2 regions of the Pseudoalteromonas sp. Z1A2 genome follow, and region 2 is predicted to be linked to the other one. Evidence: predicted binding sites of a transcription regulator. Region 2 holds the regulator's gene; the other holds the start of a gene.
The links. Region 2 encodes LexA, which represses DNA repair genes until DNA is damaged. Its sites were predicted from a motif close to TACTGTATNNNNATACAGTA; they were not measured.
Positions count from the first base shown of each region.

Region 1: the regulator LexA is predicted to act here: its motif matches at 9,980-9,999, upstream of ruvC (crossover junction endodeoxyribonuclease RuvC).

Region 1 is NZ_WTKX01000021.1:14,025-24,955, reverse strand. It holds gene nadA (quinolinate synthase NadA) at 1-581, opposite strand, end outside; tRNA gene GQR47_RS14495 (tRNA-Lys) at 723-798, opposite strand; tRNA gene GQR47_RS14490 (tRNA-Lys) at 862-937, opposite strand; tRNA gene GQR47_RS14485 (tRNA-Lys) at 1,022-1,097, opposite strand; tRNA gene GQR47_RS14480 (tRNA-Lys) at 1,122-1,197, opposite strand; tRNA gene GQR47_RS14475 (tRNA-Lys) at 1,281-1,356, opposite strand; tRNA gene GQR47_RS14470 (tRNA-Lys) at 1,442-1,517, opposite strand; tRNA gene GQR47_RS14465 (tRNA-Lys) at 1,602-1,677, opposite strand; tRNA gene GQR47_RS14460 (tRNA-Lys) at 1,748-1,823, opposite strand; gene ybgF (tol-pal system protein YbgF) at 2,050-2,799, opposite strand; gene pal (peptidoglycan-associated lipoprotein Pal) at 2,813-3,355, opposite strand; gene tolB (Tol-Pal system beta propeller repeat protein TolB) at 3,390-4,748, opposite strand; gene tolA (cell envelope integrity protein TolA) at 4,758-5,684, opposite strand; gene tolR (protein TolR) at 5,689-6,117, opposite strand; gene tolQ (protein TolQ) at 6,104-6,808, opposite strand; gene ruvB (Holliday junction branch migration DNA helicase RuvB) at 7,772-8,779, opposite strand; gene ruvA (Holliday junction branch migration protein RuvA) at 8,787-9,404, opposite strand; gene ruvC (crossover junction endodeoxyribonuclease RuvC) at 9,407-9,931, opposite strand; gene GQR47_RS14410 (FtsX-like permease family protein) at 10,062-10,931, opposite strand, start outside.
Region 2 is NZ_WTKX01000027.1:7,135-18,065, forward strand. It holds gene GQR47_RS16430 (NnrS family protein) at 1-12, shown strand, start outside; gene hmpA (NO-inducible flavohemoprotein) at 33-1,214, shown strand; gene GQR47_RS16440 (hypothetical protein) at 1,284-1,655, opposite strand; gene GQR47_RS16445 (S41 family peptidase) at 1,655-3,262, opposite strand; gene GQR47_RS16450 (endonuclease) at 3,363-4,016, opposite strand; partial or broken gene GQR47_RS16455 (DnaJ C-terminal domain-containing protein) at 4,248-5,216, shown strand; gene GQR47_RS16460 (chaperone modulator CbpM) at 5,216-5,536, shown strand; gene GQR47_RS16465 (membrane protein) at 5,599-6,324, opposite strand; gene GQR47_RS16470 (hypothetical protein) at 6,638-7,018, shown strand; gene GQR47_RS16475 (PaaI family thioesterase) at 7,019-7,459, opposite strand; gene lexA (transcriptional repressor LexA) at 7,627-8,244, shown strand; gene coxB (cytochrome c oxidase subunit II) at 8,729-9,871, shown strand; gene ctaD (cytochrome c oxidase subunit I) at 9,871-10,931, shown strand, end outside.

The DNA.
Region 1 (10,931 bases), on a different contig from region 2:
AGCATATCAGCACCGGTATTTTTTTGAATATAACTACCAAGGTGCTTATCTGGGCCCCAAATGATTTTTTCGCCTTGCTCATCGAGGTGCTCTACTATTTCAAGTGCACAGGATGAAGTTACAATCCAATCTGCACGTGCTTTAACAGCCGTAGAGGTGTTTGCATATACAACTACTTTACGATCAGGGTGCTGATCGCAAAACGCAGAGAACTCGTCTATCGGGCAACCAATATCTAACGAACATGTTGCTTCAAGCGTTGGCATAACAACCGTTTTATTTGGCGTTAAAATTTTGGCTGTTTCGCCCATAAATTTTACGCCCGCAACAATAATCATATCTGCATCGTGACGTGCGCCAAAACGCGCCATTTCTAGCGAGTCGGCAACGCAGCCGCCGGTTTCTTCAGCAAGTGCTTGAATTTCAGGATCGGTATAATAATGGGCAACAAGTACTGCATTTTTATCTTTTAGTAATTGTTTTATACGCGCTTTATATTCGCCTTGCTCGTCTTGTGTTAACGGTGCTGGCTTAGGGGGAAAAATATAACCTTCAGGCATAATAGTTTGAGCTAGACTCATGTTCTCGACCACTTATCTACAGTGCATTAATTAGGGCGAATTATACGAGAATATGAAAGCAAATAACAGCAAACTAGTAAGGCTGTTTATAAAAAATAAAGTGGGAAATTAAAAAAGAATATAAAAGAAAGTATTAGAGAGTGGTGGGTCATGATGGATTTGAACCATCGACCAATTGATTAAAAGTCAACTGCTCTACCAACTGAGCTAATGACCCGCTCTAATATAAATCTGCTTTGTAAAAAGCTTGCGTAAATCCGCCGATTAAACTGTCATAGAATGGTGGGTTATGATGGATTTGAACCATCGACCAATTGATTAAAAGTCAACTGCTCTACCAACTGAGCTAATAACCCAATCTATGCGCTTATTCAATTATGAATGAAGCTTACGTATATCCGCCGATTGATACCAAACACTATTCACAAGGAATAAAAGAATGGTGGGTCATGATGGATTTGAACCATCGACCAATTGATTAAAAGTCAACTGCTCTACCAACTGAGCTAATGACCCGCTCTTATATAACTTTTCATAGAATGGTGGGTTATGATGGATTTGAACCATCGACCAATTGATTAAAAGTCAACTGCTCTACCAACTGAGCTAATAACCCGCTCTATGCACTTATTCAATTATGAATGAAGCTTACGTAAATCCGCCGATTGATTCCAAACCGTATTCACAAGGAACAAAGAATGGTGGGTCATGATGGATTTGAACCATCGACCAATTGATTAAAAGTCAACTGCTCTACCAACTGAGCTAATGACCCGCTCTATTGTTGCATTTAAATGCAACTTACTACTTTGCGTAAATCCGCCGATTGGAACCAATCATTATTCACAAGGAACAAAGAATGGTGGGTTATGATGGATTTGAACCATCGACCAATTGATTAAAAGTCAACTGCTCTACCAACTGAGCTAATAACCCATTCCAGTTGCTAACTTATTACTAAGTTAAAGCTTACGTAAATCCGCCGATTGATGCCAAACCGTATTCACAAGGAATAAAGAATGGTGGGTCATGATGGATTTGAACCATCGACCAATTGATTAAAAGTCAACTGCTCTACCAACTGAGCTAATGACCCGCTCTGACGTTGCGTTTTATAACAACTTAGTATTGTACGTAAATCCGCCGATAAAAGACCATTCAAATAATGGTGGGTTATGATGGATTTGAACCATCGACCAATTGATTAAAAGTCAACTGCTCTACCAACTGAGCTAATAACCCGCTCTTTTTGTCGCATTTCGAGTGGGGTAACCATTCGTTTGCTGCGGGCGCTTATAATACTTATTTATAAAATGAGTGCAACCGAAATTGTCTCTTTTTTTAAGTTTTTATGTCTAGATGCACAAAATTAAACCGTTTGTGCTCAAACTACATGCAAATCCAAGATTCTTCGAGAGTTTCCATGTAGTTTGCTCGCCTTAACTAGAAATTTAATCGCTAGTGAACTTTAGTTTCCTAAACGATCAGTTGCTAGTTTTGCAGCGGTAGTACTTGGGTATTGATTGATAAGATCGCTCAATATTTTTTGTGCTTGCGCCGCTGAACCTTGATCTTGTAAAAGTGTGCCTAACTTTAGCATTGCATCTGGGCGTTTATTAGAATTTGGAAATTCGTTAACAACCACTTTAAAATGCTCCACCGCTTTTACGCCATCATTTTTAATAGTAAGCAACTGCCCTAACCAATAATGCGCGTTAGACGCATATACAGAGTTTGGATAGGTAGTTAAAAACGTTTGAAATTCAGGAATCGCTTGATCATAACGTTTATCTTTCATTATTAACGCAACAGCACGCTCGTACGCTTCATTTTCAGATAAGTCACTGCTGTAGCTCTGTGCATCGTTTGGCTGCGCCTGATCGACTACTGGAGCTGCTGTTGGCTGTGTATAAGCTTGGCTCACGCGGTTTTCAATCTCTTGATACAACTCACGCTGACGCTGCAGTACTTTTTCAAGTTTGTAGCTTTGCTCTTCAGTTACACCGCGAATTTGACTTACTTCGTCTTGTAACAAGTTAAGTTGTTGCTGTAACTCTACTTGTAAAAAGTTACGCGACTGCATCATATTCTCAAGCGACGCTAATCGCTTCTCAATACTTGATTGTGAACTTGCAGCTTCTGAAACAGGAGCGGGAGCAGCCATTAACTGGGTGCTCCCGCTCAATATCATGGCTGCCAAAATAATTTTCGGCTTCATAATATCTCTTATCTTAGTAAACTAGTACCGCACGGCGGTTTTTAGCGAAAGCTGATTCAGTGCGAGATTTAACCATTGGCTTCTCTTCACCGTAGCTTACCACTGACATTTGGCTAGCTGAAACACCTAAGCTTAATAGGTATTTTTCAACTGCTTGGCCACGGTGCTCACCTAGTGCAATGTTGTACTCTGGAGTACCGCGCTCATCTGCGTGGCCTTCAATTAGTACTTTAACTGATGGGTTTTGAACTAAAAACTCAGCATGTGCACGAAGTAAATCAGCGTACTTACCTTCAACAGTTGCTTTATCAAAGTCAAAGTAAATTACTTGCTCTTGACGAAGTGCTTCGTACTTTTGACGAAGTTGCTCTTCTGCTTGTTGCTCAGGAGAGATTGTAGCTACTTCAACTGTATCAGTGTTAGTTGATTGCTCAACAACGCCTTGATTTGATTGGTTTGCAGCACCTTCATCAATATCAGAAGATGAGCTACAAGCTGCTAATGTCATTACTGGCACAGCAATTAGCAGGCCTTTAAGTATTTTGTTAAGTTGCATTGAGTAGATTCCTATTTTGAGTAAACCAGTAATATTACTGTAAGTATGGCGACCAAGCTGGTGCCTTTACTTGTCCGTCTAGCACAGGTAACCGTGCTTTAAAGCGGCCGTCCATCGATACTAGCGCAAGTACCTGTTTATTATTATGGAGCGTGCTGTATATAATCATCGAACCATTTGGCGCTATGCTCGGTGATTCATCTAGGCGTGTTCTCGTTAATACTTGAAACGCACCTGTAGCCAGCTCTTTCTTAGCAAGATGGTACTGCCCGTTGGTACGGTTAACCATCACTAATTCTTTTCCATCTGGTGTTATAGAACCAGCAAGGTTCATATCACCATCAAAGGTGAGTCGTTGTGACCTACCTGTTTTTAAATTTAACTTATAAATCTGAGCATTACCACCCCTTTCAGATGTAAACACAATATCTTGGCCATTAGGGTACCAAGATGGCTCAGTATCTATGCTACGATGATTTGTTAAGCGTGTTTCTTTACGTGTAGCAAGGTCAAGCATGTAAACTTCTGTCGCACCCGTCTTATCCTTAGAAAGCACTAATAATAGCTTTTTACCATCTGGCGAAAACTGCGGTGCACCATTAATACCACGGTAGCTTGCTATTATTTCACGCTTACCTGTGTATATATCTTGAATGTAAATTTGGCTTTGACGGTTTTCAAACGTTACATACGCTAGTTTAGTACCATTTGGTGACCATGCTGGCGACATTAATGGTTCTTTTGAACGAAGTAATACCTGTTCGTTAAAACCATCGTAATCAGCAACGACTAGTTGATAAGGTTTAGGCTCGTTATCACGTACTATTACATATGCAATTTTAGTTAAAAACGCGCCCTTTTCATCCGTTAGCTTTTCATAAATAACATCACTAATGCGGTGTGAATAACGACGAAAACCACTCTCGCCAATAACACTTTCACGCGCTTCTAAAATATGATCTTGGCTTTTAACTAACTTACCGTTACTCATCATTTGCGTATTGCCACCGGTAATTTGGCCGCGAATCACATCAACTAATTCATAACGAACTAAATAACGCCCATCAGTTTGTTGTTCAACCTCACCAACAAGAACAGCTTCAACACCTTTATTAACCCAAGACGCATAATCAATTTCGCCATCTTTACTTGGCTGTTGCGGCATTTGCGCCACATCAACAGGTTTAAACTTACCACTGCGCATTAAATCGGCAGCAATAACACCACTTAGCTTTTCAGGAATTGGACCAACACCTTGGTATTTAAAAGGTACAATGGCAATAGGCCTTGCACCGTCTACACCTTCTGTTATTACAATTTCAAGCGCTGCATTAGCAACACCCGTAAACCCAAACAGTAAAACTAAACAGGCTATTTTTATTTTGTTGAACATATCATTCCTTTAAAATTCTGGCTTGATTGTTAAATTAATATTCTTAAGTTTTTCGAATACGTCTTTATCTTTAGATACCGGTAATGTGTCAGCCATGCGCACAGCTCTTAATGCAGCTTCACATACTAACTTGTCGCCACCTAATGATTTAACTTGCGTTACTAAACCATTAAAGCCCAAACGAATATTAACTCGGCACTGTTGGTTTTTCATTTTTTCATCAATCAGTAAGTTTTGCTGAATACGCGCCATAATTAATGCACGGTACTTATCAACTTCGCTCACCACTTGTTGCTGACGTATTTTACTACGGGCAGCCTGCTCTTTGGCAAGTTGCTCTTGTAACATTTGCTCTTGCATTGCTTGCTGGCGTTTACGTTCGGCCTCAGCAGCACGCTCTTTTGCTTCCTCTTCACGCTTTTTGCGCTCAGCTTCTGCTTTTTTAAGCGCTTCTTCTTCAGCTTTGCGTTTGTCAGCTGCTGCTTTTGCTGCGTTTTCAGCTTCTTGCTTTTGCTTTTCGGCTTGCTTAGCTTTAGCACGCTCTTTTTGCTCAATGGCACGTGCTTTTTTAGCTTCTGCCTCGGCTTGCGCTTTTTCTTTCTCTTTAGCTTTACGCTCTTGTTCTAGCTTTTTAATATTACGTGCTTCTGATTCGCGTTGCTTGCGTGCATTGGCCGCTCTGCGTTCTAAATCACGGATACGTTTATCTTCAGCACTTTTTTTATCTTTTTCTTTCTTTTGAAGTTCAGCAATTTTTTGCTCAACTTGTTTTTGATCAACTGTAACGGCTGATACCGCTTTATCTGGCGTAGGTATAGCCGAATTAAGCGTTACTTCCATTACTTTAGGTGTTGGCGGATGAATATTTGCAGAAGCATACAAAAATCCACCAATCCCTAAATGAAGTACTATTGATTTTACTACTGAACTATTCATACAGCTACTTCCCCTCAAAGGATTCAGTCATTAATCCTACTGATGGTACGCCTGCATTTTTCAAAAAATCCATTAGTAATAATACTTCTTGATACGACACCTTACCCGAGCCTTTAATCATTACCGGCACGTCAGGGTTTTTCATTAGCTGTAATTTTATAACCGCAGCCACATCAAGTGCTTCCATAGGCTCTTCTGGATCAGTACCTACACTCACGTAATATTTACCTTGTGCATCTATTGAGGCAATAATAGGCGGAGTATCTTTAGTATCAACTAAATCAGACTCTTCCATTTTAGGTAAATCAACTTTTACACCATGCGTAATAAGCGGTGCTGTAGCCATAAATATTATAAGTAGTACCAACATTACATCAATGTAAGGTACTACATTAATCTCTGCGACCGGACGGCGCTTTTTACGCTGATACATTCGCTTGTGCCTCTATTTGTGTAGCTGCTTGACGGTGTAAAATATTAGCAAACTCTTCCATAAAGTTAATATAGTGAGACTCAAGCTTTTCAACACTGTTTGAAAAACGGTTATAAGCAATAACAGCAGGTATCGCCGCAAATAAACCCATAGCAGTCGCAATAAGTGCCTCTGCAATACCTGGTGCTACCATTTGTAATGTAGCTTGCTTAACTTCACCTAGTGCTATAAAGGCATTCATTATACCCCACACTGTACCAAACAAACCGATGTACGGACTTATAGAACCTACTGTTGCTAAAAACGATAGACTAGATTCCATTTTTTCAATTTCACGAGAAAGCGCAACACGCATAGAGCGGTGCGTTCCTTCCATAACAATACTCGCACTTTGAAATGTATTCTTTTTATGACGAGCAAACTCTTTAAAGCCCGAAGTAAACAAAGCTTCAATGCCTTGAGACTGACCGCTGCGTGACGATATCTCGTTATATAATTTGCTTAAATCAATACCCGACCAAAACTTTTGCTCAAATTTCTTAGCATTTATTAGCGCATCCGATATTGCTTTTTTACGTTGAAATATAATTGTCCACGACATTACAGACATGGCAACTAGCCCTAACATTACTAATTGAACAAGCAAACTTGCTTCTAAAATTAGATCTAAAAAATTAAGCCCTGATCCCACGTTAAACTCCTAAATAATTTCAAAATACGGCAAATTGGTTAATTTGTGTAAATATGACCGCTTACACGGCCAAAAGTTGCATCTAGTGTATCTAGTCCATTTCAAGCTGACAACGGTATTGCTATGAATAGGCAACAAAAAACGTTAAAAAACAGCTTTAGTTGGCATTTCCCTTTGCCTCAGTATTTTATTTAAACTTTTAAACAAACTCGCTAACTGTAAATATGCGTAAATATATACATGAAACGTCATAAAATACGCCGTTTATTCAAAATAAGAGCATAAACACTCAAAACCTATAAGCCTCACCTGCACGTAATAGTAAAACTAATACCGAGCTATAACGAAATAAATTACTTAAGTTATAAATTTCATAAACTTATAAATTTAACGATTAATTAACGCACAAGATTCAAACAACAATAAAATTCACTAAATTAGTTTTTCTAATCTGAAAATACAAATTTTCTAGTTTGAACAAAAAAGTAAACTTACGTATTATTCTTCCATACCGAGCTAGTGCACTGAATGAGATAGTTTCATTAAGCCAAGTTCTTAGTAATAAGATATTTTATCGTATTACATTGTTTTACTCTCTCTGGATAAAACCAAATTTAGTAAAACGTAGTTCCCCTGGATTACTTCCTTCAACTTGTTGTTTGCCCGCATTTTTTGCGGGCTTTTTTTTGCCTGCAATTTAGTGCGCTACATATTTTATTTATAAACTAATAATTGCCCTACCTAATTTACAATAAGTAATTCGCTTACTAGTTTGAATGGTACGCAGGATAGCTTCGCGAGTCTTAACGCCCTGTGAATTAACAGTTAACTATAAAGCGTATTAGTATTTTGAAATAACATTTGCAACAGAGTGTTGAGGTTTTGGGTATAATAATTTGAAACAAAGGGATACTGAGACAATTACCTGCTGCGCAATAAAACACAGCAAGTAAAGTATATAGGCTAGTCTTTTTTAGGAAGTAAACCAAAGTGATGGTATGCACTGTCAGACACTATGCGCCCGCGTGGTGTACGCTGAATAAATCCTTGCTGGATTAAAAATGGCTCTATTACATCTTCTATTGTTTCGCGCTCTTCACCAATAGCAGCCGCTACATTGTCGAGCCCTACTGGGCCGCCCATAAATTTTTCGATTATGGCGAGTAAATATTTGCGGTCCATATAATCAAAACCACTTTTATCTACGTCAATCATATCAAGGGCTTGCTTAGCTACTTCGGCATTTACTGTACCGTCAGATTTTACCTGTGTGTAATCGCGTACACGCCGTAATAAACGGTTTGCAATACGTGGTGTACCACGTGAACGTTGTGCAATTTCGGTTGCGCCGTCGTCACACATTTCTAAACCAAGATAATGTGCAGAGCGCCCTACTATGTGCGACAAATCTTCTACAGAATAAAACTCTAATCGCTGCACAATACCAAAACGGTCACGCAGTGGCGATGTTAGCGAGCCTGCTCGCGTAGTGGCACCAATAAGTGTAAATGCAGGTAAGTCTAATTTAATAGAACGCGCAGCTGGGCCTTCACCAATCATTATATCAAGCTGGTAGTCTTCCATTGCTGGATACAGTATTTCTTCAACTTGCGGGCTTAGCCTGTGTATTTCATCGATAAACAGTACATCACCCTCTTCTAAATTAGTAAGTAGAGCAGCTAAATCGCCTGCTTTTTCAAGTACAGGGCCTGATGTTGTTTTAATACTTACGTGTAACTCATTGGCTACAATATTTGCAAGCGTGGTTTTACCAAGCCCAGGTGGGCCAAATATTAATAAATGATCAAGCGCTTCACCACGGGTTCGGGCAGCTTCAATAAAAATTTCCATTTGCTGCTTAACATGAGGCTGGCCTCTATAGTCGGCTAAAAGTTTTGGTCTTATTGCACGATCTATAGAGTCTTCATTTGTTTTTTCAGTCGCATCAATTAAGCGATCCGCTTCAATCATGGGTTACTCACAACATAGATTTTAAAGATTCTCTAATAAGAACCTCAGTAGACATATCGGGTTTACTTATCGATTTTACTGCTTTTTGAGCTTGTGGCAATTTATAACCTAATGCAAGCAGTGCCGATACGGCATCATCCGCTGCATTATTAGCAATTGTCGCATCGCTCATTGGCTCTATTACTGCGCTGTCGCTAAATGGCGTAAATAAATCATTACCCCAATCTTTTAGCCTGTCTTTCATTTCGAGTACTAAACGCTCGGCTGTTTTTTTACCTACACCGGGTAATTTAACAAGCGATGTTGAGTCTTCGTTATTTACACAACTTACAAATTGTTTTGCCGACATGCCCGATAAAATAGCTAAGCCAAGTTTTGGCCCTACGCCATTTGCTTTTAATAGCTCTCTAAACAAGGCACGTTCAACTTTATTGTTAAAACCAAACAATAGTTGAGCATCTTCACGCACTACAAAGTGAGTGTAAACAATCGCATTTTCACCAATTTTTGGTAAATCGTAAAAACAGGTCATTGGCATTTGTACTTCGTAACCTACACCACTTACTTCGAGTAATATTTCTGGTGGTTGTTTTTCGACTAAAATACCATTTAAGCGGCCTATCATAGTTATTTCCTTAAACGTCCTCTAACGGTTTTGCTTGCGCTGCCCGCTAGTTTAATTAAATTTTGTTCTGAGTGGGCGTGGCAAATCGCAATAGCGAGTGCATCCGCTGCATCGGCCTGTGGCATACCGGGTAGTTTTAAAATATTTTTTACCATGTGCTGCACTTGTGTTTTATCTGCGCCACCGTTACCCACTACTGCTTGCTTAATTTGCCTAGCTGAGTATTCAAATACGGGTAAGTCGGCCATCGCAGCGCCAACAATCGCAGCGCCTCTAGCTTGACCTAGTTTTAAAGCTGAATCGGGGTTGTGCGCCATAAATACTTTTTCAATGGCAAAAGTTTCTGGCGAAAACTGCTCAATAAGCTGTGTAATGCCTTGGTAGATCATTTTAAGCCTAATCGGAAAAGGATGATCGGCTAACTTAATACAGCCACTGCCTAAGTATGTAAATTTAGAACCTTGATGGGCAACAACACCATATCCGGTCAAACGTGAACCAGGATCGATCCCTAAAATGATGGCCAAACAGCGCTCCATTGTTATTATTTTTAAATTACGCCAATAATGCCAGAGCACTGTATAAATTACCAGTACAAAGAAAAACAAAAATGCCCACGTACTAGGTGGGCATTTACAGGAGCATGTTAGTTTAAGCTTACCCTAGGGCACGCACTAATCCTTGGGTGTTTTGTTTAAGTTTTCGGGCAATCATTAAATAACCTAAACCTGCCACAAATACGCCGCCAGCTACCGGCCCAATAATCCATATATGTGGGTGTAACTTACCTGCTAAATCAAACATTTGTTGCTGCACAATTAAAAGCGCTATATCACTAAAAAATGCGGCAACTAAGCCAGCTAAACCGCCTAGTAATAAAAACTCATACAGGGTCGCGTTTTTAATTAATCGGCTTTTAGCGCCAAGCGTTCTAAGTATTACAATTTCTTGCATACGCTCACCTAAACTAGCTTGCACTTGCGATATAAGTACAAGCGCGCCACACAGCACAACAATTGCAAGTACAAAGCCAATGGCGAGCGATACTTGCGAAATAGTTGTTTGTATTTGCTTAACAAAGTTATCAATATCAATCGCTGTAATAGTAGGGTAAGTACGTAATAACTGGCTAAAGTCACGTTTTTGATCTGGGTTTATACGTACCGACGAAATATACGTCGCCGGAAAATCTGCAAGTACATCAGGACTTAAAATAATAAAAAAGTTAGGTTTAAGCGTGGCCCAATTTACTTTGCGCACACTGGTGATTTTAGCGTCGAACGACTGCGAACCAATTAAAAATGTAAGTGTATCGCCTATCTCAACATCTAAACGCTCAAGCATCGACTCCTCTACTGAGGCTTCAGCCATCGCATTTTCACCAAACCACGTGCCTTGTGTTACTTCATTTTGATCAGGCACATTTTTAAGCCATGTTAGATTTAGCTCACGACCAATACCTGCACGTGCTTCTTCGTCTTTTTTCTCGTTGTCTTGCAGCGATACAGAACGTGCTACCAACTCGCC
Region 2 (10,931 bases):
CGTCGTGGTTAGTTCATCCATAGGAAACACATATGTTATCTGATAAAACCATTGAGATCGTAAAAAGTACTGTTCCGTTATTAGCGCAGGCGGGTACGGTTGTTACCAATCATTTTTATAAGCGTTTATTTAGTCATAATCCTGAGCTTAAAAATATTTTTAATATGGCGAACCAAGATACAGGTCGTCAGCAATTTGCACTTTTTAATGCATTGGCTGCGTATGCACAAAATATTGATAATTTAGCTGTATTAAAAGAAGCGCTAACACGTATTAATCATAAGCATACAAGCTTGAATATTTTACCTGAGCATTACCCTATTGTAGGTGCACACTTAATTGGTACGCTTAAAGAGCTTCTTCCGGAGCAATTTACTCCCGATGTTGAATACGCTTGGCGCGAAGCTTACGGCGTACTTGCTGATATCTGTATAACCGAAGAAGCTGCTTTGTATGAGCACAGTAAAAATAAACACGGTGGTTGGGCGGGAACTCGCCAATTTAAAATAACCAACAAACAGGCTGAATCAGAACTAGTAACAAGCTTTACACTTACGCCAGTTGATGGCGAAGCTGTTATTACACATAAACCAGGACAGTATTTAGGTATTAAAGTTAAGCCAGAGGGCGCTGAATATGAAGAAATTCGCCAGTATTCTATTTCGCAAAAAAGTAACGCTAAAAACTACCGTATTAGTGTTAAAAAAGAGCTACAGCCAAAGCCTGGTATGGTGTCTAATTATTTACACTCATTAGAGCAAGGCACTATTGTTGAGTTATACCCGCCGGCAGGAGACTTCTTTTTACGCAATAACACAAACCCAGCGGTACTCATTTCAGCAGGTGTTGGGCAAACACCAATGCTGGCTATGCTTGAAACGTTATTAAGTGACAACTCTAATCAAGAGATTATGTATTTACATGCCTGCGAAAATAATCAGCAGCACTCGTTTTCAAAATATTTATATGATCTAACAGCACAGAATAACCGCTTGAAAACAATAACGTGGTTTAACCAAGCGGCAGGGGGCGCTGACTTTACTGGGTTAATGAACTTAAGCGTAATAGAAACACAGCTACCATTAAGTAATGGCGACTTTTATTTATGTGGTCCTGTCGGTTTTATGGCATTTATAAAAAACCAGTTACTTGAACTAGGTGTTAAAGACGAGCAGATTCATTATGAAGTGTTTGGCCCGCATGAAGACTTGTAATAACGCTTTAAAATAGAAAAAGGCGTGCAGCGATATGCTGCACGCCTTTTTTATAAACTTTAAAGTGCCTTATAATTCTTTACAGGTCACACCTTTAAGTACTGTAGTAAGCTCTTTTTTAGGATAGTAAAGCTCGCATTGGTTATTACGTAGTTGCAAAATAAACTTCTCAGATTTTATATTATGCGCGCCCATAATTACTCTGCCATCAGACCCTTTACTCATTGCATGATCAATTAGCAGTTCGCTACGTTTAGTAAATACGGAATCGGCAAGTGTTACTAATGCGCCTCCCTTAGCTTGTTGAATTGCCTGTTGTAGTGTTGCAATAACGCTGGGATTAACGCTCGTTAATATAGCGGGTTTAGCGGGCTCACTATTTACACTTTGGCATCCTCCCAAAGCGAATAAGGTAGCTAATGGGAGTAATAATTTAGCCATTATCTTTCCTCACTCAGTGTTGGCCAAGTTAAGTCCATATTACGCTGGGTAAATTGCTCAGGCATATTTAAAGGAATGAGAGATTCACGAGAGCTTGAAAAAGTAGCTGGCTCTGCTTTTGCAGCAGCCGTTCTAATTGGGCAACTGCCATTTTCAACATGAAACAATGCGGTGGCTAAAACGGCCTCGTCACTGTCGCCTAACTGATGATCAAAGTCGTCCTCAATTTCACAACCTTGAACATCAGCATCAAATTGTGGCGTAGGGGTTGGTGTAAAACCCGCAGCGTATTCGCCAAATCCTTTGCTATTTACCCCACTAAATTGAATAGTGTAATAGGTTGTTGCGCAGTTATGAGTTGGGGTAAAGCCATAGGGCTTACCGCAGGTTGTATCGCCAATTAAAATAACTTCTGCGTCTATACCTTTTAAACCATTAATAAAAGCTTCTGATGCCGAACAGGTGCCTGATGTGCTTAATACATAAACCTTCGATAAGTTTAAATCAGGTAGGTTTTCACCTGTGCTAAAAAAAGTAGAGTAATCTATTTCTTCATCAATAAATGGAAAAGGCGAATCAACGGGTTGTTTATCGTTTTGTTGAGTTTGATAATAAAAGCGGTTGTTAACGTTGGCATTACCGGCAACCATATAAGCCAATTGTGCCGACAGTGCTAATAAACCACCACCGTTATATCTAAAGTCGATTACAAGCTCATCAATACCATCGGTTTTAAACTTATTTACTGCATCAATAAGCCCTTCTTGGGCAATGCTTATATGACTATTAAATTGCATGTAACCCACGCTTGAACCATTTGCGGTTGTAATCGTTTTAACATTTTGAACCGGTGTTTGTTCAATATTGCCAGCGGTTACATTAAATGTTTTTTCGGCGCCATCGTTACTGCGTACAACAATAGTATGTGAGTCGCCGTTAGTAGGACTAAATAAGCCTTCGTTAAGCGTATCTACACCCGACTGTGTATTGGTATTAATGCTAACACCGTCAACTGAAAGTACAGTATCACCACGTTGAAAGCCTATTTGGCTTGCAGGTGAATCATCTTCAAGATAAGCGACGCGTAAAATACGGTCGGCTGTATCGCCAATAAACGCCCAATTTATACCGTAACCAGAAGTAACGCCCGATTGCGCTTCTTGAAAGTAATCTTCAGTAGGTTCTGAAAAATGAAAGTTATCTTTTTTTGCCCCTGAGTCGGTAAGCTGCTCTGTTTTTAATTGGGCAAAATAATCGGCTACTGTGGCAAAGCTTTCAGGATCGTTATCGGCAATCTCATCATACCAAAGGTAGGTTTCGTCGCTCCAAGAGCGAAGCCAGAGTTTTTCGTAAAGGGCAGAACCGGCTTGATCTGGGTAAGGCTCGTTGTTATTAAAGGGATCGTTACCCGTACGCGGGGTTTCGCAAAAGTTTTTTAAATCGTTAGAGGGTTCAAATACACCCGCAGTCCATGTTGGACTGCTACTAACAGGTGTTGTAACTACAGGGGCTGAGTCGATGCCGCTACCACCGCCGCCACAACCGGTCAAAGCAAAGCCCGCAAATGCAGTGAAAATGGCAAGCGAGGTTTTATTATTTTTAAACATAGGTAAGGGCTTTTTTGTAAATAAGTTGTTTAAAATATTACAACACTCGCTCGTTTATTCAACATTTATAACTTTGATTTATGTAAATGAGTGTTAAAGCTTAGAGCTTACTCGCACTACTTGTATCTGCGAATGCTTGCTTTTGCCATGCATTAAATAACTTTTGCTGTTTATCAGAGATTTTTAAACCGTATGTTTTTTGCATGTAAGCGTAGGTGTCAGCTATACGTTTTCGTGCATAAACAGGCGGTTCAACTACACGTTGCTTAAAGTTTACTTTTACTTCGCAACGACCATATTGTGTGGCGTTTTCGCTAAGCATACCAAAACGATAATTAGAGCGATCGGCATTAATTTCGCCAATAGCTGGCGCTAAGTTATTTATATCAGCTTCCATTTTTCTAAATTTAGCACTTACTTTACGGCAGTTTTTACGCCCGCCATCTTGCCAGCATTGTAGCTGGTGACCAAATTCCCACGCCGGAACAATGTGCTCCCACTCAATGCGTAGTGCTCGCACATTTACTTTGCCTGAGCGGGTAAGGGTATTTCGAGGAATGTAACCACAGTTAGACGGATCAGGAACGAGTTTTTTGCCTTCTTTTTTAATGTCGCAACCGCAGTAAATGCTTTTGGCGTTGTCAGGTAGGGTTTTAATTAAATGTCTTTTAGCCGTTGAAAAACGGGTAAATTGTTCGGCTGATACCGAAGCGCACACACAACAAGCCAATAAGGCCAGAATAAATCGAGTCATATCCATCACAAATGTGAACTACAGGAATAGGCAGTTTAAAGCCTTGAAGATAAAAGATAAAGTTAACTTAAGGCCTACGCTTATATTACTAAAAAGTGCCTGATTAATTTTTTACTCAAAGTTATTTTCACTATTCATTTATTTCTCACTATTTATCGTATTTTAACCACACAAGGTTACCCGTTAAGGAGTATGCTTAAAGCTTACTCAATATGAGGATTTGGATTGCAAATGAAATTTGTTGATTATTATGCAGTGCTTGGAATATCGCCTGATGCAGATGATAAAGCGGTTAAAGTAGCTTATAAAAAGTTAGCCAGAAAATATCACCCAGATGTAAGCAAAGAGCCTCAAGCAGAAGATAAGTTTAAAGAAATAGCAGAAGCTTACGAAGTCATTCATAACAAAGAATAACGTGTAAAATACGACGAGTTACGTCGTCACCAACAAAATCGTGCTCGTCAACAGCAAGGCCATTATGGTGGTAACAATGCCTCTTCGCAAAGTAATTACCAGCAAAGCGATCCTCAAACCGACCAAGAGTTTTCTGACTTTATTAATTCAATGTTTGGCGGAGCTGGTGGATTCGATCGTTCCGGGCAAAGCAGAAGTAACGCCGCTCGCGCGCAAAAAGGACAAGATGTGGAAATAGAGTTCCTAATTTTTCTTGAAGAGACTTTAGTTGATACCGTGAAGCCTGTTGAGTTTATGTTACCGCAGCGAGACAGCAGTGGCCGTGTTACTGAAATTAAAAAATCACTTAAAGTGAAAATTCCTGCAGGCTCAGTAAATGGCGAGCGAATTCGACTAAAAGGGCAAGGCGGGTTAGGGTCAGCGAATGGGCAAAATGGCGACTTGTATTTACAAATTAGTTTAGTGCCTCACCCATTATTTGATGTTGAGGGTCATAACCTAAATATAGTTGTCCCTCTTGCACCATGGGAAGCGGCTCTTGGTACAAAGCTAAATTTACCTACGTTGACAGGTAATATCCAATTAACTATTCCTTCTAATAGTCAGTCTGGTCAACGCTTACGTATTAAAGGTAAGGGATTAATGAGTAAAAAAGCCAAAGGTGATTTATTTGCTGTGCTTAAAATTGTTAATCCAACATCTATTGATGATGCCAGTAAAAAACTGTGGGAAGAATTAGCCGAAAAAGCTCACTTTGATCCCCGTAATAACTGGAGCAAACCATAATGCAAATTATCGTGACACAAAAAGACGATTTACTTACTAGCAAAGAGCTATGTTTGAGCAGTGATATTAGCGAAGCAATTTTATATGAGCTAGTTGAGCATAATATTGCGGTTCCAATTGAGGGGGAGCATGTTACGCAGTGGCAATTTACGGTATCTGCAGTGACCTTAGTTAAAAAAGCGGCCCGTATCCAGCATGACTTTTCGTTAGATTGGTCGGCAATAGCTTTAGTTTTACAATTGCTGGATGAGCGTGATGAGTTGATTTTCGAAAACGAAATGTTAAAGCGACATTTGAGTCGATTTAAGCACTTGGAATAAAACAAGCCCTAGGCTTATTTACTCTTTGATAAGTGGGCGCTAGCTCTCAAAAACCAATATGACTACTTTGATTTATTCTTATTTTTAATTCGGATAAATCGTTTTAGTCGTATATTTTGTATAAGTAATAATATTCCACTTAAACAAAAAAGTACGCTGGTTGCTGAAAAGCTAATAAGCAGCGGATTATTAAAATCCTCTCGCTCATCGTAATCCATAATATGTAACATCCAAAAAAAGTCGAATATTCGCCATAGCGTGCTGCGAACGGTGACAACTTTGCCGTTATTTTCTGACAAGTACAGTGTTGTGTTAAATGTGTCGTCAAATTGTACCTGCCAAACATTGGTTTTATATCCAACTTCTCGCATACCTTGCTTTAGTAGTACAGCGCTTGTTACTTGAGCATCAATAAGTAAGTGTGCTTTAGCATTTGCGGTAATTTGTATTTTAGTTGGCGGTTCAAATGGTCGGCCTGTTATGCCATTGAAGCTTTGCTGCTCGTTATTACTAAAGACAGTAATAAGTGGTGTAGTTAAGAAGTTCTCAAAAATTATTTGTGTTGGATTAACCACCTGAGAGGCAATATCGTCAAGGGAAGCAATATAATCAGCCTGCGTAAATGGATTATTAAGAGTGCGTGTTGCAAGATGCTTCCCATGAACTTTATCAAGAGGGATTGCACTCATAATTAAACCACCTAGTAACCATGCTAAAATTTGTAGTGCTAATAAATAACCTAACCATTTATGTAACTTGCGAGCATGCTTAAATATTTTTTTATTCATGTTTTAGTCTTATTATTTTTAGAGGCTAGTTTATTACATTAATAGGATAAGTTACTGCGACATTTTGTCGCAGTTTAAACTATAGCTTACTGTAATCATTTAAAAATAAAAAAGATTACACTTAAATTCCTAACATGACTTATCTGTTTAATTGAGCTAGATGTTTGATATCCAGCTAGCTTTAAATGCTAAAAAATACTTAAAAGCTACGAAATATCCATATAAAGTGGTTAATAGAGCATAGTTGATTTGGTATAACGGTAAAACTGCGTTAAAGTTTGCAATGAAATTATTAGAGGATAAATACGAAACGATGTCGGAAATTCAATTTTTAAATGTAGATCTTGAGCTTGAATCAAAGCAAGATATTAGTTTGCTAGTGGCGGACTTGAAAAAAGTCGCGACGATTTTACATTATGACAAAGACGAATACCGTCAACTAGCACGTATTGAAGCTACAGGTGAGGTGAGCACACCTGATAAAGCCATAAACCATATATGTGAGCTTATTGAATCGTGTTCGCGTAACGCGCTAAAGCAATGGTTAAGTTGTTCACGTAGAACGTTTGATATTGGTTTTGAATCAGGGACTTCTCCTAAGTGCTTTAATCAAGCCTTAGATGCAGATACATTATTGCGTATATCTGCGATTGGTGCGGGTATGGAAATTACCATTTACCCAATCGAAAAGTAACTATCTTCGCTCTACGACTGCTGCGGTCATTTTTGATACGCAGCACAGCTCATTGCGGCTATTTGTAATTTTTATTTCCCATACTGAACTACGTTTGCCAATATGAAACGCTCTAGCCGTTGCTGTTAAAGTGCCGTTGCGAGATGCTTTTAAATGACTTGCGCTAATTTCCTGCCCTACACAGTAAAATTTAGTAAAATCGACAACAAAGTTAGCGGCATAGCTGGCAACTGTTTCGGCAAGTACAACGTTAGCACCGCCGTGAACCATCCCCATTGGGTTATGATGCTCAGGAATTGCCGGCATTGTGGCAACCAAATAATCATCGCCAATTTCTGTGACTTCTATCCCCATAGTTTTCATTAATGTTCCTTGGCCATTAACGCCTTGCTCTAACTGCTTGCACAGCTCTAAGGTGATGGGCTGGTACCAAATACTCATAATGTCTCCTTTGCATTTTTAATCATTTATAAACTCAGCTTTAGTTATATCCCTAAAATGTACACAAGTGAAATTACTTTAGCTATTTTAAGGCTTAATTTAAATTTGCGATTTTTATTTAACTGTATATACTCACAGTTAAATGTACTGTATGGAAAACCAGTTGTATGCGACCATTAACGAACCGCCAAGCTCAAATACTCGAACTAATTAAAGTTTTTATTAAAGACACTGGTATGCCTCCTACACGTGCTGAAATAGCGCAAACATTAGGTTTTAAAAGTGCCAATGCTGCTGAAGAACATTTAAAAGCACTTGCTAAAAAAGGCGCAATTAAAATGAAACCAGGTGCAAGCCGTGGTATTCAATTAATTGAAGAAGAAGAGCCAGAACAATTAGGTTTACCGCTTATAGGGCGTGTTGCTGCTGGTTCACCTATTTTGGCGCAAGAGCACGTTGAAAGTCACTGCAAAATCGATCCATTAATGTTTAAACCGGCTGCAGATTTTTTACTACGCGTTAACGGTATGAGCATGAAAGATATTGGTATTATGGATGGTGATTTACTTGCTGTACATCGTACTCAAACCGCTGAAAATGGACAAGTTGTTGTTGCTCGCCTAGACGAAGACGTAACTGTAAAACGTCTTGAGAAAGCGGGTCGTAAAGTATTACTTCATGCTGAAAACGACGATTTTGACTCTATTGAAGTAGATCTTGAGAATGAGTCTTTTAATATTGAAGGCTTAGCCGTTGGCGTTATAAGAAACGCTGATTGGATGTGACTTTAAAAATAGCTTTTAAACAAGCAGCTTTATAAATGCGTACTAATTAGTACGCATTTTTGTTTTAAAATTTGTACTAAAAAATAGGGCGTAAACAGCCCACTGACTATTTAAGCTGTAAACTTTTTTGCACTTATATTTTCCCCCTCCGAATGCGTTAAACCCCTTTGTTTTGCTCATATTTTGAACTTTCTGTTGCCCAGTTGATTACCGATTTTTTATTAATTATTCAATATCACCTGATTGTTTTTTATACTAAAACTTGCTTGTTGTTCGTTTTTTAGCTAATTGTTAATGTGCTGAGCTAATAATAACTCACAGCTTTTTAGTTTTGAGAACACACAATATACACAAACTCGTTGTTGGCGCAGCAAAACCAATCAATATTAAATAAGATTGGCTAAAAAAATAAAAATAACGAATTGGCGTTTAAGCCGTATGCCTCTTCGCTTTGCATTCGCAATAGCATCAAAGGAGCCGTCACATGGGTAAACTGACCTCTACCTTGTGGCTTATATTATGTGTTTTTTCGCACCCAGTTTTGGCTAACAGCCAATACAATATGCGCAAAGGCGTAACCGATATAAGCAATAATGTATATCAGCTGCACATGACCATATTTATAATATGTTGTGTGATTGGGGTGATAGTGTTCGCAATTATGTTTTGGGCACTTATTCATCACCGTAAATCTAAAGGGGCTGTACCTGCCCAATTTCACGAAAGCACTAAAGTAGAAATACTTTGGACTGCAATTCCGTTTGTTATTTTAATTGCTATGGCAGTACCAGCCACTAAAACCCTTATTGCAATGGAAGATGCCAGCAAAGCTGATCTCACTATTAAAATTACGGGTTCGCAATGGAAATGGCATTATGAATATATGGGCGAAGATGTAGAGTTCTACTCTATTTTATCTACCCCGCAAGATGAAATAGCGAATCTTGCAGATAAAAACCCTAACTACTTACTTGAGGTTGATAAGCCTCTTGTACTGCCAATAAATCAAAAAGTACGATTTTTAATGACTTCTGATGATGTTATTCACTCTTGGTGGGTACCTGATTTTGCAGTTAAAAAAGATGCGAACCCCGGCTTTATAAACGAAACATGGACGAACATAAACGAAGAAGGTACTTACCGAGGCCAATGTGCTGAGTTGTGTGGTAAAGACCATGGCTTTATGCCCGTTGTGGTGATCGCTAAATCTGAAGCTGATTTTAAAACATGGCTTGCAGATGCAAAGCAGGCTAAACAAAAAGCAGCATTAGCAGATGCCGCATTACTTGATAAAACCCTCCCAAAAGAAGAATTAATGACTTTAGGCGAACAAGTATATATGGCTAATTGTGCTGCATGTCATCAACCTACTGGCATGGGGTTACCGGGTGTATTTCCTGCACTTAAAGGTAGCCCGATAGTGCTTGGCGATATAAAAGATCACATTGATGTAGTTATCCATGGACGACCCGGTACGGCAATGCAAGCATTTGCCAAACAGTTATCTATAAAGCAATTAGCTGCGGTTATTACTTATAAACGTAATGCGTGGGGTAATGATACGGGTGATGTTATTCAACCGAGTCAAATACAGGCAGCACTTGATGCCAAAGTGGAGGCGAACTAATGAGTAGCATAGTAGAACAACCTAACGCCAATGAAGCTCATCATGCTCATCACCCAGCTAAAGGTTTTAAACGCTGGCTTTACACAACTAATCATAAAGATATAGGTAGTTTATATTTAATTTTTTCGCTGACCATGTTCTTAATTGGTGGTGGAATGGCCATGGTGATCAGGGCTGAATTATTTCAACCAGGTTTACAGTTGGTCGATCCTCACTTTTTTAATCAAATGACCACAGTGCATGGTTTAATTATGGTGTTTGGTGCGGTTATGCCCGCCTTTACAGGCCTTGCTAACTGGATGATACCACTCATGATTGGCGCGCCAGATATGGCATTGCCAAGAATGAATAACTGGAGCTTTTGGATTTTACCGTTTGCGTTTTTAATCCTATTGGCATCGTTATTTATGCCTGGTGGGGGGCCTGCATTTGGTTGGACTTTTTATGCACCACTGTCCACAACATACAGTAATGATAATACTGCATTGTTTGTATTTGCCGTACATATTATGGGAATTAGCTCAATAATGGGCGCAATCAATGTGATTGTAACCATAGTGAACTTACGTGCCCCCGGCATGACATGGATGAAGTTGCCCTTATTTGTATGGACGTGGTTAATTACTGCCTTTTTATTAATAGCCGTAATGCCAGTGCTTGCAGGGGCTGTCACTATGGTACTTACCGATAAGTATTTTGCTACCAGCTTTTTTGATGCTGCAGGCGGTGGCGACCCGGTGATGTTCCAACACATTTTTTGGTTTTTTGGTCACCCTGAAGTATACATAATGATTCTTCCTGCCTTTGGCATTATATCTACAATAGTACCTACCTTTTCTCGTAAAAAACTTTTTGGCTATGCCTCAATGGTATACGCCACATCCTCTATAGCACTATTGAGCTTTATTGTTTGGGCTCATCATATGTTTACCACTGGGATGCCGGTCGCTGGCGAGTTGTTTTTTATGTACGCGACCATGCTTATATCGGTACCTACTGGAGTAAAAGTATTTAATTGGGTTGCCACAATGTGGAAAGGCTCAATAACTTTTGAGGTGCC